One region of the Mesorhizobium sp. DCY119 genome, then DNA from elsewhere that is predicted to be linked to it. Evidence: predicted binding sites of a transcription regulator. Region 1 holds the regulator's gene; each other region holds the start of a gene.
The links. Region 1 encodes LexA, which represses DNA repair genes until DNA is damaged. Its sites were predicted from a motif close to TGTTCNNNNTGTGTTCNG; they were not measured.
Positions count from the first base shown of each region.

Region 1 (5,148 bases):
CGGCCTTCGAACTAGGCATGGACGTTCTGATCGAAGTGCATGACGAGGCTGAGACAGAGCGGGCACTGAAATTGTCCTCGCAACTGGTTGGCATTAACAACCGCAACCTGCGGACCTTCGAGACAAGCCTTGAGACGTCGGAAAGATTGTCATCGCTGGTGCCCGACGACCGCTTGCTGGTCGGCGAAAGCGGGATCTTCACCCACGAGGATTGCCGGCGGCTGGAGCGTTTTGGCATCGGCACATTCCTGGTGGGCGAAAGCCTGATGCGGCAGCAGGACGTGGCAGCGGCAACGCGGGCGCTGCTGACTGGCAAGGCCGCGCAAGCGGTAAACGGCTAGGCCATGAGCGGCAAACCCGCCCTCACCCATCTCGGCGTCGAAGGCCAGGCGCATATGGTCGATGTCGGCGAAAAAGCTGAAACAGAGCGCACGGCGATCGCCGAGGGCTTCGTCACCATGTTGCCCGAAACGCTGAAACTGATCCGGGATGGCAATGCCAAGAAGGGCGATGTGCTCGGCACCGCCCGCATCGCCGGCATCATGGCGGCCAAGCGGGCACATGAGCTGATCCCGCTCTGCCACCCGCTGCTCCTAACCAAGGTTTCGGTCGACATCGAAGCTGACGATTCCCTGCCCGGCCTGCGCGTGACCGCACTTGCCCGCGTCACCGGCAAGACCGGTGTCGAAATGGAAGCGCTGACGGCGGCTTCCGTCGCCTGCCTGACCATCTACGACATGGCCAAGGCCGTCGATCGCGGCATGGTCATTTCCGGCATCAGGCTGGTCCAGAAGACCGGCGGCAAATCCGGCGACTACCGGGTGGACGCATAGATGGCACTCCTTCCGGTCGCCGAGGCCCTACAGCGACTGCTAGATGGCGCCGGTCCCGGCAACGCGGAATCCGTAGCGTTGGCCGAGGCTGCCGAGCGCGTGCTGGCCGAACCTGTACGAGCGCTGCGCACGCAACCGCCGTTCGACGCATCGGCCATGGATGGATATGCGGTGCGCAGTGCTGACGTCGCCAATGTCCCGGCAACGCTGCACGTTATCGGCGAAGCTCCGGCTGGGCGGCGCTTTGCCGGCAAAGTAGAGCCGGGTCAGGCCGTCCGCATCTTCACGGGAGCGCCGATGCCGGATGGTGTCGATACCATCGTCATTCAGGAGAACACCCGAAAGCTCGATGGCAGAACCGTAGAGGTCACCGAAACGGTGGATGCCGGTCGCCACATAAGGCGCCGGGGCCTCGATTTTTCCACAGGCGACCTGCTGCTGGACAAAGGCAGGGTCCTGGACGCGGGTGCGCTTTCGCTTGCAGCCTCGGCCAACCACCCTCGCCTTCCCGTCGTGAAAAAGCCGCTGCTGGCGATCATCGCCACCGGCGACGAGCTTTTGCCGCCGGGCAGCGAACCAGGCCCCGACCAGATCATCGCCTCGAACAGCTTCGGCGTGGCAGCGATCGCCGAATCGGTTGGCGCAAGGGTGCTCGACCTCGGCATCGCGCCCGATCGCAAGGAGGCCATCGCGGCGCTGATCAAGCGAGCCATGGAGGCCGGCGCAGACGTGATCGTGACTCTGGGCGGCGCATCCGTCGGCGATCACGACTTCATCCACGACGTTTTGACCAGCGAAGGCGTAAAGCTCGATTTCTGGAAGATCGCTATGCGGCCCGGCAAGCCGCTGATGTTCGGCCGACTCGGGCACACCCGCTGCATCGGCTTGCCCGGAAATCCGGTGGCGAGTCTTGTCTGCTCGCATCTGTTCCTGAAGCCGCTGCTGTCGCGACTTGGCGGGCGGCACCATGTGTCTGATATCCATGAGGCTTTCCTCGGCGCAGCAATGCAGGCCAACGATCTGCGCCAGGATTATGTGCGCGCCGTTCTTCGAGACGACGATGCCGGGCTCGTAGCGACGCCGTTCGAGATCCAGGATTCCTCAATGCTGAGGACATTCACCGAGGCCAATGCGTTGATCATCCGCGAACCTTTTGCGCCGGCGGCCGAGGCTGGTGCGCCATGCACCGTCCTGAGGATTCGCTAGGTCAGGCCTATCGATCGGCACATATCCGATCGACTGGTTCCAATATCGGCGCGTTCGCGTATTGTTTCCAGTACCTTAAGATATTCATTAAAATTTAAACGGTTGCAGAACACAAATGGAACAGATAGTGTTTGTTCTGGTTTTGTTTTTGGTTTGATTCTTCGGGGGTGGCCATGCTGACGCGCAAGCAACACGAGCTTCTAATGTTCATCCACGAGAGGATGAAAGAAGCGGGAATCCCGCCTTCCTTCGATGAAATGAAGGAAGCGCTCGATCTGGCATCGAAATCCGGCATCCACAGGTTGATCACTGCTCTTGAAGAGCGCGGGTTCATTCGCCGGCTACCGAATCGCGCTCGCGCACTCGAAGTTCTCCGCCTGCCCGACTCCATGGCCCCCGGGCTGGCACCGCAGCGCGCGAAATTCTCGCCGAGCGTCATCGAGGGCAGCCTAGGTCGACGCCCCCCGGAACCTGCGCGCGGCCCTGTAGCCGGGAATGATGATGTCGGCTCCGCCGTTTCGATCCCCGTAATGGGCCGGATCGCTGCCGGTGTGCCGATCGAAGCCATCCAGCACAAGACGCATTCAATCTCCGTGCCGCCGGAGATGATCATGGGCGGCGAGCACTATGCGCTTGAAGTCAAAGGCGATTCGATGATCGAGGCCGGTATTTTTGACGGCGACACGGTGATCATCCGCAATGCCAATACGGCAAACCCCGGCGAAATCGTCGTTGCGCTGGTAGATGAAGAGGAAGCCACGCTCAAGCGCTTCCGCCGCAAGGGCGCTTCCATTGCGCTGGAAGCCGCCAATCCAGCCTATGAAACGCGGATTTTCGGACCTGACCGTGTGAAGGTCCAGGGCAAGCTGGTGGGATTGATCCGGCGTTATTGACGACACGCGGCAGCGCCTGACTATGGTTTGGCGCTTCGCGAATTTGAGTATCTCGACTTTTTTAACTGATTGTTCGCCGGCTTACTTTCTCTCCGCTGATAAGGCGGCAGTCCTCTCGCCTCTCGAGAAAATGCTCGTTGTGTATGCCAGGGGCGGTATGGTTGTGTCAGCGCGAAACGAATTTCGGCACGACGATCCGAAATGTCGCCATAGAGATAGACGGCGGCGCTGCCGAACTTGGCCAGTTCGCGCTTGGTGACAACCAGCGGGACGGCGTCTTCGCAGACATCCTCGGCAGTCGCGTCGTCGATCACGATGAGGCTGGCATAGTCGCACGCGCGTCGCGCGGAACGCCAATCGGCAGCGTGAGCGATGATTGCGCCCGATCTGTGCGTCGCCAGACACAGACCGTTATGGCAATCGAAACCAGCAGCGAGCGAGTTCACCGGCTTTTCGCGAGATTGTCCCGACGAAACGGCCGTATCGCTTGATGCAAGGTCGGCCGCTTCAATTTCCGCGGAATCATCGAAGGACGCGTCGGTTGGTGAATTACGGCGCCCAGCCCGGCTCGACCTTTTCTTGCCGGCATCATTGATCGTATCGACCGGCTTGATCAGATATTCCGACAACAGCGCCCGCTTCCAGTTTTCGATGGTGAATTCGTTCGGCCGACGACGCAGATCAACACCCCCACCGCCGCAAAACGGAACAACTGTTGATGCGAAGGCAGCAGCAAAAGCAAAGCTGACAGGACGGCGCTGCCACCAAACATCGGCAGGAAATCCGGCTCAGCCTCGAGCCCGTAATAGATGATGGCACCGAGCGCCAGAAACACCGGAACGAGAAGAAACGGCGTGCCGCGCTCAAGTTCCAGGACGATTGCCGACGCGAAGGAGCGCGTGGCGCGTGCGCGCGACGGGACAACCTGAAGCTTCTTGCGCCAGGCTGCCGGCAGAAGCGGCGGTCGAGATTTCCAAGGTGCCAGCGGTGTCGGAGCCGGTTCGGCTGATGGTAATCGCGAGGGAGGCGAAACAAGCGGCGCGTCGAGCGGATAGGCAAATTGCGCCCGCTCGCTCACCTCGCCTGTGGATGTCTCGCGCGCCATCCAGGTTTCCCCAATTCGGGGCCTGGCCGGCGCGCGCGCACCTCGCGCCGTTCTCGGCTTGCCCCTGCCCCTTGCACCCCTGACCAGCCATGCTACATGAACGCTACCAAATTGCCATGCGTGCCATCTTCGGCTCTCGCCGGCCCGTCCCTGCCTTCTGGAAATCCTATGTCCGACACAGTCATTACCCGCTTCGCCCCCTCGCCCACCGGCTATTTGCATATCGGCGGCGCCCGCACGGCCCTGTTCAACTGGCTCTATGCGCGCCACACCGGCGGCACGATGCTGCTGCGCATCGAAGATACCGACCGCGAGCGTTCCACGGATGCGGCGACCGCAGCTATCCTGGACGGCCTTGCCTGGCTCGGTCTGCACTGGGAAGGCGAGCCGGTATCGCAGTTCGAGCGCGCGCCGCGCCACCGCGAGGTAGCGGAGGAACTGGTGCGCGCCGGCAAAGCCTATTATTGCTACGCCTCGCCCGAGGAGCTTACGGAAATGCGCGAAAAGGCCCGCGCCGAGGGCCGCCCGCCGCGCTACGACGGCCGCTGGCGCGACCGCGATCCTTCCGAGGCACCGGCCGGGGTGAAGGGTGCGATCCGCATCAAGGCGCCTGCCGAAGGCGAGACGATCGTGCGCGACCGCGTGCAGGGCGATGTTCGCTTTCCCAACAAGGATCTCGACGATTTCATCATCCTCCGCTCGGACGGCAACCCTACCTACATGCACGCAGTCGTGGTCGACGACCACGATATGGGCGTCACCCATATCATCCGCGGCGACGACCACCTGACCAACGCTGCGCGCCAGACGGTCATCTACAACGCCATGGGCTGGGATGTGCCTGTCATGGCGCATATCCCGCTGATCCACGGCGCGGACGGCGCCAAGCTTTCGAAACGCCACGGCGCGCTCGGCGTCGAGGCTTACCGCGCCATGGGCTACCTGCCGGCGGCGTTGCGCAACTATCTCGTCCGCCTCGGCTGGAGCCATGGCGACGATGAGGTGATGTCGCTCGACGACATGATCCGGTGGTTCGACATCGATGACGTCAACAAGGGTGCGGCGCGCTTCGACTTCCAGAAACTGGAGGCGCTGAACGGCCTCCATATGC
Region 1 covers NZ_CP031834.1:2,962,417-2,967,564, forward strand. Annotated here, with positions in the region: gene trpC (indole-3-glycerol phosphate synthase TrpC) at 1-341, shown strand, start outside; gene moaC (cyclic pyranopterin monophosphate synthase MoaC) at 345-833, shown strand; gene glp (gephyrin-like molybdotransferase Glp) at 834-2,039, shown strand; gene lexA (transcriptional repressor LexA) at 2,213-2,932, shown strand; gene DZG07_RS14440 (hypothetical protein) at 2,953-3,561, opposite strand; gene DZG07_RS14445 (hypothetical protein) at 3,546-4,010, opposite strand; gene gltX (glutamate--tRNA ligase) at 4,206-5,148, shown strand, end outside.

Region 2 (5,148 bases), 2.0 Mb from region 1:
ACCCCTGCAATTCCCCGACATGGTGGCCTTCGACGAGGACCGTTCCGGTTGGGCTTATTTCGGCTTCAAGCATTGTATTTTCTCTAAGGCGGCGCATGAGGACGGAAGTCCTGCGGTCTACGAAGCGTTTCGTCAACCGTTCATGCAGCGCATCCGACAATCTGTCTTCGATTTCCCGCGTCTTTTCCTGCCAATGTGCCGGATCGGCAAGCCAGCCAGGCCGATTGGAAACATAGGTCCACGTCCGTATTTGGGCGATGCGGTGCGAAAGCGTGTCGATATCGCCCTCGGTCGAGTCGGCGCGGCGCACCTGTTCGGCCATGTAATTTTCGTCGACATGGCCGCGATCGGCGATATCGACGAAGATCGAGGAAATGAGGTCGGCATGCTGCGCCGGCGCGATGCGGCGATAGTCCGGCAGCGCGCAGACCTCCCACAGCAACGCGACGCGGTCGCGGCTTGTCGCCAGCGCGCGGATGTCGGCATCCTTCGACAATTGCTCCAGCGCCTGCGCATCGACTGCCGGCAAGGCGCGCGTCAGCCCTTCGACGGGCGCTGTCGTCTCGATCGAGCGCTTGAGTGCATCAAGGCTCGAAAAATCGAACTGCGACGTGCGCCACTGCAGCACCTTCACCGGGTCGAACTCATGCCCTTCGATCTTCTCGATCAGCTCGTCTGAAAGCGGATCGACCTGGCCGGTGACGCCGAAAGTGCCGTCGCGCAGATGCCGCCCGGCACGGCCGGCGATCTGGCCAAGCTCGGCAGCGGTAAGATCGCGAAACTGGAAACCGTCGAATTTGCGGTTCTGGGCGAAGGCGACATGGTCGACATCGAGATTGAGGCCCATGCCGATAGCGTCGGTTGCAATGAGGTAATCGACGTCGCCGGACTGGTAGAGCGCCACCTGCGCATTGCGGGTGCGCGGCGAGAGCGCTCCGAGCACGACGGCAGCACCGCCACGCTGGCGCCGGATCAGTTCGGCGATCGCATAAACCTCGTCGGCCGAGAAGGCGACGATGGCCGAGCGCCGGGGAAGACGCGTCAGCTTTTTGGAACCGGCATAGGCGAGATGCGACAGGCGCGGCCGGGTGACCACCGAAACGCCCCGCAGCAGCCGCTCCAGAATGCCACGCATGGTGGCAGCGCCCAGCAGCAGCGTCTCCTGCCGGCCCCTGAGATGCAGGATACGGTCGGTGAAGATGTGGCCGCGCTCGAGATCGCCGGCAAGCTGCACCTCGTCTATGGCGACGAAGGCGGCATTGGTCTCGCGCGGCATCGCCTCGACTGTGCAGACCGAATATTTGGCGCCGGGCGGCAGGATCTTTTCCTCGCCGGTGACGAGCGCCACCTTGGCAGCACCGACCTTGTCGCAGACGCGGCCATAGACCTCGCGCGCTAGCAACCGCAGCGGCAGGCCGATGATGCCGCTTTCATGCGCCACCATGCGCTCGATCGCCAGATGCGTCTTGCCGGTGTTGGTCGGCCCGAGCACGGCCGTCACGTCGCGGCCGGAAAGCACGAGCGGGTCATTCTGTTTGGGATGAATGTTCATCGGCGGCGGTGGCGGCCTTTCTGGCGCGGTTTGTCGCGAAAGACCCGACTGGCCGGCTATCGCGGCAATTTCCGGGCAAGCACGTTCGTTTCGACAGATAGGCACTTGGGCGCGGAAACGAAAGCCTGAATTTTCGCGAAAATTAAGAGGTGGAACGAGTCTGGAACGAATCGGCTACGAATCGCTGACTCCAGCAGATTCAGCTTTTGTTCACCCCCACATGTAGCCTGAGTCACGGCGAATCTCACCACATGCTGAATCGCTGAAATTCGACAGGCTCGGGATTCGTCCCTCGGCATTAACCTTTTGCCGGCTGGATGGTGCCAGAAACGTTTAACAGATTGAATTTATTATATTTTATAGAATTTCACATCGAGAACATCCGACCTCGCGTGTCCCGAAATTAACGTTCCGGCCAAACACGGAACGAATCGGCGACGAATCACTGATTTAGCTGGATTCACGGTTTGTTCGACGCAACATGTGGGACTTGACAGCGATTCAGCATCCACATGCAGGAACGCGTATTCACCCGACTACGCCTTTTTCGCTACTGTTGTTAACCTTTACCCGGCGCACCACTTGCCCGGCCGAAGGCGCGGCTCGTGCATTAAGGCTTTCGTAAAGATGCTTAAGCGGAAATGACCATGGAGCGTCCCGCGGCGAGCATTTCCGTTAACGTTCCGCTCAAAGGAAGAACGAAGCAGCGACGAATCGCTGATGGCGGTCGTTTCCCGGTTTGTTCACCACAGCATATGGTGAGGCTTGTCCGGCGAGGCACAATTATCCCCTGCCGGCGTCGCTCCGGCATGCCGACCGGGCGGCGGGAATTAACCAAAATGCCCCGTTCCGGCACAGCTTTGCAAACGCAAAGGCTGCCCCAACGTAAATAGCTGTGACAATCGTTGAAGTGGCAGGCCCCACCGCATGTCTCGCCATTGCGTTGTGCCCGATTTCGTGAATCTTCTAGGTCATTGGTACTAGGAGGGTATTACCATGTCCAAACGTCTCTTCGCCGAGTTCCTCGGTACTTTCTGGCTCGTCTTCGGCGGTTGCGGCAGCGCCGTTCTTGCCGCCGCTTTCCCCCAATTCGGTATTGGTTTTCTTGGCGTTGCGTTTGCGTTCGGCCTGACGGTCCTCACCATGGCTTATGCCGTGGGCGGGATTTCCGGCGGCCACTTCAATCCGGCCGTATCCGTCGGCCTCACCGTGGCCGGGCGTCTTCCGGCCAAGGATCTCGTCCCCTATGTCATCGCCCAGGTCATCGGCGCCATCGTCGCCTCGGCGATCCTGTACTTCATCGCCAGCGGCAAGGCGGATTTCTCGCTTTCCGGCGGCTTCGCATCGAACGGCTATGGCGAGCATTCGCCGGGCGGCTATTCGATGGGTGCAGCCCTTGTCATCGAAATCGTGCTGACCTTCATGTTCCTGATGATCATCCTCGGCGTCACGACGAAACGCGTTCCGGCAGGTTTTGCGCCGATCGCCATCGGCCTGGCGCTGACCCTGATCCACCTGATCTCGATCCCGGTGACCAACACCTCGGTCAACCCGGCGCGCTCCACCGGTCCGGCGCTGTTCGTCGGCGGCTGGGCGCTGCAGCAGCTCTGGCTGTTCTGGGTCGCCCCGATCGTCGGCGCCATCCTCGCCGGCATCGCCCACAAGTCGCTGTTCGGCGACGAGTGATTTTTGCGGCAGATCAAACGGAAACGGCGCCCTCGGGCGCCGTTTTCTTTTTTGCCAACATCAACGGTCGTCAGCCATGCCTCTGGCGACGTGGCAGCACCCAACCTCACACAAAATACTGCCCGCCATTGGCGGTAATCGTCGAGCCGGTGATGAAGCCGGCATCGTCGGATGACAGGAACACCACGCAGCGCGCGATCTCGACGGCCTCGCCGAGCCGGCCGACCGGGATCTGCGCGATGATGGACTCGCGCACCTTTTCCGGCACCGCCATGACCATGTCTGTCGCGATATAGCCGGGGCAGATGGCGTTGACGGTGATGCCAGCGCGCGCGCCTTCCTGCGCCAGCGCCTTGGTGAAGCCGATATCGCCGGCCTTGGCCGCCGAATAATTCGCCTGCGCGAACTGGCCCTTCTGGCCGTTGATCGAGGAAATGGTGATGACGCGGCCGAACTTGCGCTCGCGCATGCCGTTCCACAGCGGATGCGTCATGTTAAAGACGCCGTTGAGATTGGTTTCCATGACCTCGCGCCACTGGTCGCGCGTCATCTTGTGGAAAGGTGCGTCGCGGGTGATGCCGGCATTGTTGACCAGAACATCGACCGGCCCGAGATCGGCCTCGACCTGTTTTATCCCGGCCTCGCAGGCGTCGTAGTCGGCGACCGACCATTTGTAGGTCTTGATGCCGGTGTCGGCGGTGAATTTCTGCGCCGCTTCGTCATTGCCGGCATAATTGGCGGCAACCTTGTAGCCCGCATTCTTCAGCGCAACGGCGATCGCCGCCCCGATGCCACGCGATCCCCCGGTGACGAGTGCTGTTCTGGTCATGAAGTGCTCCTCCTCTTATTTTTTATGGGAGTAGGGGAATAGGGGAGTAAGGCAGTAGGGGAAGCAAGGAGTGGCATTCACTCTGAGGCTAATCGCTTACTGTTTACTTCCACCTACTCCCCTACTGCCCTATTCTCTTATTCCCCTAGATTCCTAAATCGCCTCAACACACATCGCCACGCCCATGCCGCCGCCGATGCACAGCGTGGCGAGGCCCTTCTTGGCGCCGCGGCGCTTCATTTCGAAGACCAGCGTGTTGAAGATACGCGCGCCCGATGCTCCGATCGGGTGGCCGATGGCAATCGCCCCGCCATTGACGTTGACGATGGCCGGATCCCAGCCGAGACCCTTGTTGACCGCGCAGGCCTGAGCCGCAAAAGCCTCGTTGGCCTCGACGAGATCGAGATCGCCGACCGACCAGCCGGCCTTCTCCAGCGCCTTCTTCGATGCCGGGATCGGCCCCGTGCCCATTATGGATGGGTCGACGCCGGCGGTCGCCCAGGAAACGATGCGGGCAAGCGGGGTGATACCGCGCCTCTCGGCTTCGGCCTCGGTCATCAGCACGGCAGCGGCGGCACCGTCATTCAGGCCGGACGCGTTGGCGGCAGTCACCGTGCCGTCCTTGTCGAAGGCGGGTTTAAGCTTCTGCATGGCATCGATCGTCGCGCCGATGCGGATATATTCGTCCTGGTCGACGATGGTGTCGCCCTTGCGGCCCTTGACGGTGAAGGCGACGATCTCGTCCTTGAACTTTCCCGCCTTCTGAGCGGCCTCCGCCTTGTTCTGCGAGGCGAGCGCGAATTCGTCCTGATCGTCGCGGGTGATCTGGAACTGGCGTGCGACATTTTCGGCGGTGTTGCCCATGTGGTAGCCGTTGAAGGCATCCCACAGACCGTCCTTGATCATCGTGTCGATGAGCTTCAGGTCGCCCATCTTGGTGCCGGCGCGCAGATGCTGGCAATGCGTGGACAGCGACATCGATTCCTGGCCGCCGGCAACGATGATCTTGGCGTCGCCCGTCGCGATCTGCTGCATGCCGAGCGCGATGGCGCGCAGGCCCGAGCCGCAGACCTGATTGAGA
Region 2 covers NZ_CP031834.1:942,595-947,742, reverse strand. Annotated here, with positions in the region: gene DZG07_RS04500 (helicase-related protein) at 1-1,552, opposite strand, end outside; gene aqpZ (aquaporin Z) at 2,549-3,238, shown strand; gene phbB (acetoacetyl-CoA reductase) at 3,345-4,067, opposite strand; gene DZG07_RS04485 (acetyl-CoA C-acetyltransferase) at 4,221-5,148, opposite strand, start outside.
Region 2: the regulator LexA is predicted to act here: its motif matches at 1,703-1,720, upstream of DZG07_RS04500 (helicase-related protein).

Region 3 (5,148 bases), 140 kb from region 1:
ATTCGCCGCGGAACTTCTGCAGCACGATTTCGGTCGTGTAGCGCTCATTGCCGGTCTGGTCCGTCCATTTGCGGGTCTGCAACTGACCCTCGACATAGACCTTCATGCCCTTCTTCAGATACTGCTCGGCGACCTTGGCGAGGTTGTCATTGAAGATGACGATATTGTGCCACTCGGTCTTTTCCTTGCGCTCGCCGGAATTCTTGTCGCGCCAGCTTTCGGAGGTGGCGACACGAATGTTGACGACCGGCTCACCCGAGTTCAACCGCCTGATTTCCGGATCCGCGCCGAGATTACCAACCAGAATGACTTTATTGACGCTACCCGCCATGACACCGCTCCGCGCTTATCCTAACAAAATCGGCAAATTTGCCGGTACACCTTAGCCCATAGACACCATCCCGGCCACAACGGGGATGAAATTCAGGCTCTGTCCACAAGTTGTTTGTTCTCATTTTGTTCTATACAGCAATTCACCGTATTTCAAGCGCCGCCATCCGATTTCACGTCTTTTTCAACCGAAAGCCGCAATTATCGAAACTTAGCTGCTGGGTTGAGCGGATGCGGCACCAAATGCCTCCAAAGTCAGGTCCATGGCGTAGGTACGGCTGAAAGGCATCGAAAAATGCCCGTACCTGATTGAAAGCTGGCGCGCCGCCTCTTTGATATCTACACCGCTGACCGCGGCCAGATAGAGCGCCGAAACCAATCCGCTGCGATCAGCGCCCGACTGACAATGAACGAGCAGCGGTTTCCTCGCCTGGCGCATTATCGCAACAAGCCTGGCGATCTCCTTGCTGTCCATCTCGGTGATCGAACTGACGCGAAAATCGATCTGCTTGATCCCGAGCTTCGCATTTTCCGCCTTCTCCGCTTCGTACCATGCGAACCCATCATGCGGCCCCCTAAGGTTGATGACGGACTTTACGCCGTATTTATCGGCGTATTCTTGCAGCTGGCGCGGCGTCGGCTGCGCTGCGCGATAGAGTTCGCCGGGCACGACCGTATGGAAATTTCCGGAAAGCTGCAGATCGCAAAGGAATGCACCAAGCGCCAACAGAGGCAGTGCGAGAGCCGCCGCAATCCAGGCACCCGCCCGCACAGGCACTGACCGCTTCCCAAACACCGTCATACTCAAGGCCTCGCGAAACCGGGCGATGCCTCGTCTTGATGAAAAAGGACGTCGGCATTGGCGAGCGCCATTTCCTCAGCGATTGCGGCAAATCGCGGTTAGCCGTGAGGCGGCACGGCGGCGGAGATTTGTTATTGTGGCGTCAAACTGCGTTTTCGACGGGATGTCTGTCGGGATCATGAAAACAGCCTCGCCGCTCATTCAAGAGCGGTCGAGGCTTTGATGACATTTTTGCCAACTGCCGGGAGTGTTTTACCGGCTTTGCTTTCGGATGCTACGCGGCTTCAGCCAACGATCCGACTAGTGGTCTCTGATTTTCTTTTTTGGGGACGGCAGGTCACAGTCTGCCGGGCAAGCCCGGGCACTTATGCCTGGCGCGGCTCCGCGCATTTGCAGAGCCATTTGGGACTGTCAGGTGGGGTCATACCTCGCTCCTCTGTCAGTTTCTCCAAAGTCTTCCAAAGCGCTTATTCGCTGGTTTGCGGCGTCTCGCAAACCGCCTACCGGCTGCGAAGAACATCGAAGGATGCTCGGCTCCAGATGACATAGGAAGTCTGCTCCTTCGATTTTTCGGCGTCAACCGCGCGAAGCCTTGCCGGCAAAAATGTGATCGGCCTGTAACAAAGCCATATGGCTTATGCACAATATGTCAGGAGCGTGTTCGGCCTTTGTTCTTTTCGCTTGCTCCCCGCGGGCAAAGGCGGCTAAACCCTGCTGACGGAGAGGGTTGGGCGTCCCTCGACAGAGCGGCAAAAATACCTACATGACGGGATGGCCGGACAGACGGGCCAATCCAACAGTTTTCTTGAATTGAGGCGGCGGACCGGCATGGCCGATCATAAATATCTTTCCATTCGCGGTGCGCGCGAACACAATCTGAAAAACATCGATCTCGACCTTCCCCGGGATTCGTTGATCGTCATGACCGGCCTCTCAGGCTCGGGCAAGTCGTCGCTGGCGTTCGACACGATCTATGCCGAGGGCCAGCGCCGCTATGTCGAGAGCCTTTCGGCCTATGCGCGTCAGTTCCTCGAGATGATGCAGAAGCCGGATGTCGACCAGATCGACGGTCTGTCTCCAGCTATCTCGATCGAGCAGAAGACGACCTCGCGCAATCCGCGCTCGACGGTCGGAACCGTCACCGAAATCTACGACTATATGCGTCTGCTGTTCGCGCGCGTCGGCGTTCCCTATTCGCCGGCGACGGGTCTGCCAATCGAGAGCCAGACGGTTTCGCAAATGGTCGACCGCGTGCTGGCGCTGGAAGAAGGCACGCGCCTGTTCATCATGGCGCCGATGGTGCGCGGCCGTAAGGGCGAGTACCGCAAGGAACTGGCCGAGCTGCTGAAGAAGGGTTTTCAGCGCGTCAAGGTCGATGGCGTCTTCTACGAGATCGCCGATGTTCCGGCACTGGACAAGAAGTACAAGCACGACATCGATGTCGTGGTCGACCGCGTCGTCGTGCGCGGCGATCTGGCAACGCGCCTGGCAGATTCCATCGAGACGGCGCTGAAGCTCGCCGATGGGCTGGCCGTCGCCGAATTCGCCGACAAACCGCTGGACGCCAGCCAGACCGGCGAGGATTCCGTCAACAAGTCGAAGAACGAGACGCATGAGCGCATCCTGTTCTCCGAAAAATTCGCCTGCCCGGTTTCCGGCTTCACCATTCCGGAGATCGAGCCGCGGCTTTTCTCCTTCAACAATCCGTTCGGCGCCTGCCAGGCCTGCGACGGCCTGGGCAACCAGCGCGCCATCGACGCCAGTCTGATCGTGCCCGACGACAATGTCTCGCTGCGCGACGGCGCCGTCAGCCCATGGGCTAAATCGACCTCGCCCTATTATTCGCAGACGCTGGAAGCGCTCGGCAAAGTCTATGGCTTCAAGCTCGGCGACAAGTTCAAGGACCTGACGGCTGAAGCGCAGGAAGCGATCCTGCGCGGCACCGGCGAGCGCGAAATCGCCTTCACATATGACGATGGGCTTCGCTCCTACAAGACGACGAAAACCTTTGAAGGCGTCATCCCGAACCTTGAGCGCCGCTGGAAGGAAACGGAATCGGCCTGGATGCGCGAGGAGATCGAGCGCTTCATGTCGGCCACGCCCTGCCCGACCTGCAACGGCTTTCGCCTGAAGCCTGAAGCGTTGGCGGTGAAGATCGCCGGCAAGCACATCGGCGAGGTCACGGCGCTGTCGATCCGCAAGGCCAATGGCTGGTTCGAGGACCTTCCGGCCTCGCTCAACGACAAGCAGAACGAAATCGCGGTGCGCATCCTCAAGGAAATCCGCGAGCGCCTGCGCTTCCTCAACGATGTCGGCCTCGATTATCTGACCATGGCACGAAATTCGGGCACGCTGTCGGGCGGCGAAAGCCAGCGCATTCGCCTGGCCTCGCAGATCGGCTCGGGCCTCACCGGCGTGCTCTATGTGCTCGACGAGCCGTCTATCGGCCTGCACCAGCGTGACAATGCCCGCCTGCTCGACACGCTCAAGCACCTGCGCGACCTCGGCAACACGGTCATCGTCGTCGAGCATGACGAGGACGCCATCCTGACCGCCGATTATGTCGTCGATATCGGCCCTGCCGCCGGCATCCATGGCGGCAATGTCATTGCCGAAGGCACGCCGGCCGAAGTCATGGCCAACCCCAATTCGATCACCGGCAAATATCTCACCGGCGAGCTCGAAATCTCCATGCCGCGGCATCGTCGCGAGATGAAGAAGGGCCGGCGCATAAAAATCGTCGGCGCGCGCGGCAACAATCTGAAGAACGTCACCGCCGAAATCCCGCTCGGCACCTTCACCGCCGTCACCGGCGTTTCGGGCGGCGGCAAGTCGACCTTCCTGATCGAGACTCTGTTCAAGGCCGCCTCGCGCCGCATCATGGGTTCGCGCGAGCATCCGGCCGATCATGACCGCATCGAGGGGCTGGAATTCCTCGACAAGGTCATCGACATCGACCAGTCGCCGATCGGGCGCACGCCGCGGTCGAACCCGGCGACCTATACCGGCGCCTTCACGCCGATCCGCGACTGGTTTGCCGGCCTGCCGGAAGCCAAGGCGCGCGGCTATGCGCCCGGCCGTTTCTCCTTCAACGTCAAGGGCGGCCGCTGCGAAGCCTGCCAGGGCGACGGCGTCATTAAGATCGAGATGCACTTCCTGCCCGACGTCTACGTCACCTGCGACGTCTGCCACGGCAAGCGCTACAATCGCGAGACGCTGGACGTCACCTTCAAGGGCAAGTCGATCGCCGACGTGCTGGAAATGACGGTCGAGGAAGGGGTCGAGTTCTTTGCCGCCGTGCCGGGCGTGCGCGACAAGCTGGAAACGCTGGCCAAGGTCGGCCTCGGCTACATCCATGTCGGCCAGCAGGCCAACACGCTGTCCGGCGGCGAGGCGCAGCGCATCAAGCTCGCCAAGGAACTGTCGCGCAAGGCCACCGGCAAGACGCTCTACATCCTCGACGAGCCGACAACCGGCTTGCATTTCCATGACGTGGCAAAGCTTCTTGAAGTGCTGCATGAGCTCGTCGACCAGGGCAACACGGTCGTCGTCATCGAGCACAATCTCGAAGTCATAAAAACCTCCGACTGGGTGCTCGACCTCGGCCCCGAAGGCGGCGACGGCGGCGGCGAACTGGTTGCCTCAGGCCGTCCTGAAGATATCGCCGAAGAACCGCGCAGCTACACCGGACATTTTCTCAAGGAGCTTTTGGGGCGGCGTCCGGGCCGGAAGGCTGAGGCGGCGGAATAGAACACGCGTATCAAGCGAGTAGTCGGAAAGGGCCTCTATGCAGATCAGAAGAGCACTTTCCGGCGACTTATCGGCCGTCGTAGCGCTCACCGAGCAGGCCTACGCGCCTTACACGGCGTTGCTTGGCGCACCGCCGATCCCGGTTACCGAGGACTACGCGCCCCGGGTCGAGAACGGCGAGGTCTGGCTGCTGGAAAGCGATGGAGAACTGGCAGGGCTTGCCGTCTTCGAAATGCATGAAGACCATTTGCTGATCTTCAGCATCG
Region 3 covers NZ_CP031834.1:2,817,631-2,822,778, reverse strand. Annotated here, with positions in the region: gene ssb (single-stranded DNA-binding protein) at 1-331, opposite strand, end outside; gene DZG07_RS13755 (dual specificity protein phosphatase family protein) at 542-1,132, opposite strand; gene uvrA (excinuclease ABC subunit UvrA) at 1,961-4,882, shown strand; gene DZG07_RS13745 (GNAT family N-acetyltransferase) at 4,920-5,148, shown strand, end outside.
Region 3: the regulator LexA is predicted to act here: its motif matches at 1,791-1,808, upstream of uvrA (excinuclease ABC subunit UvrA).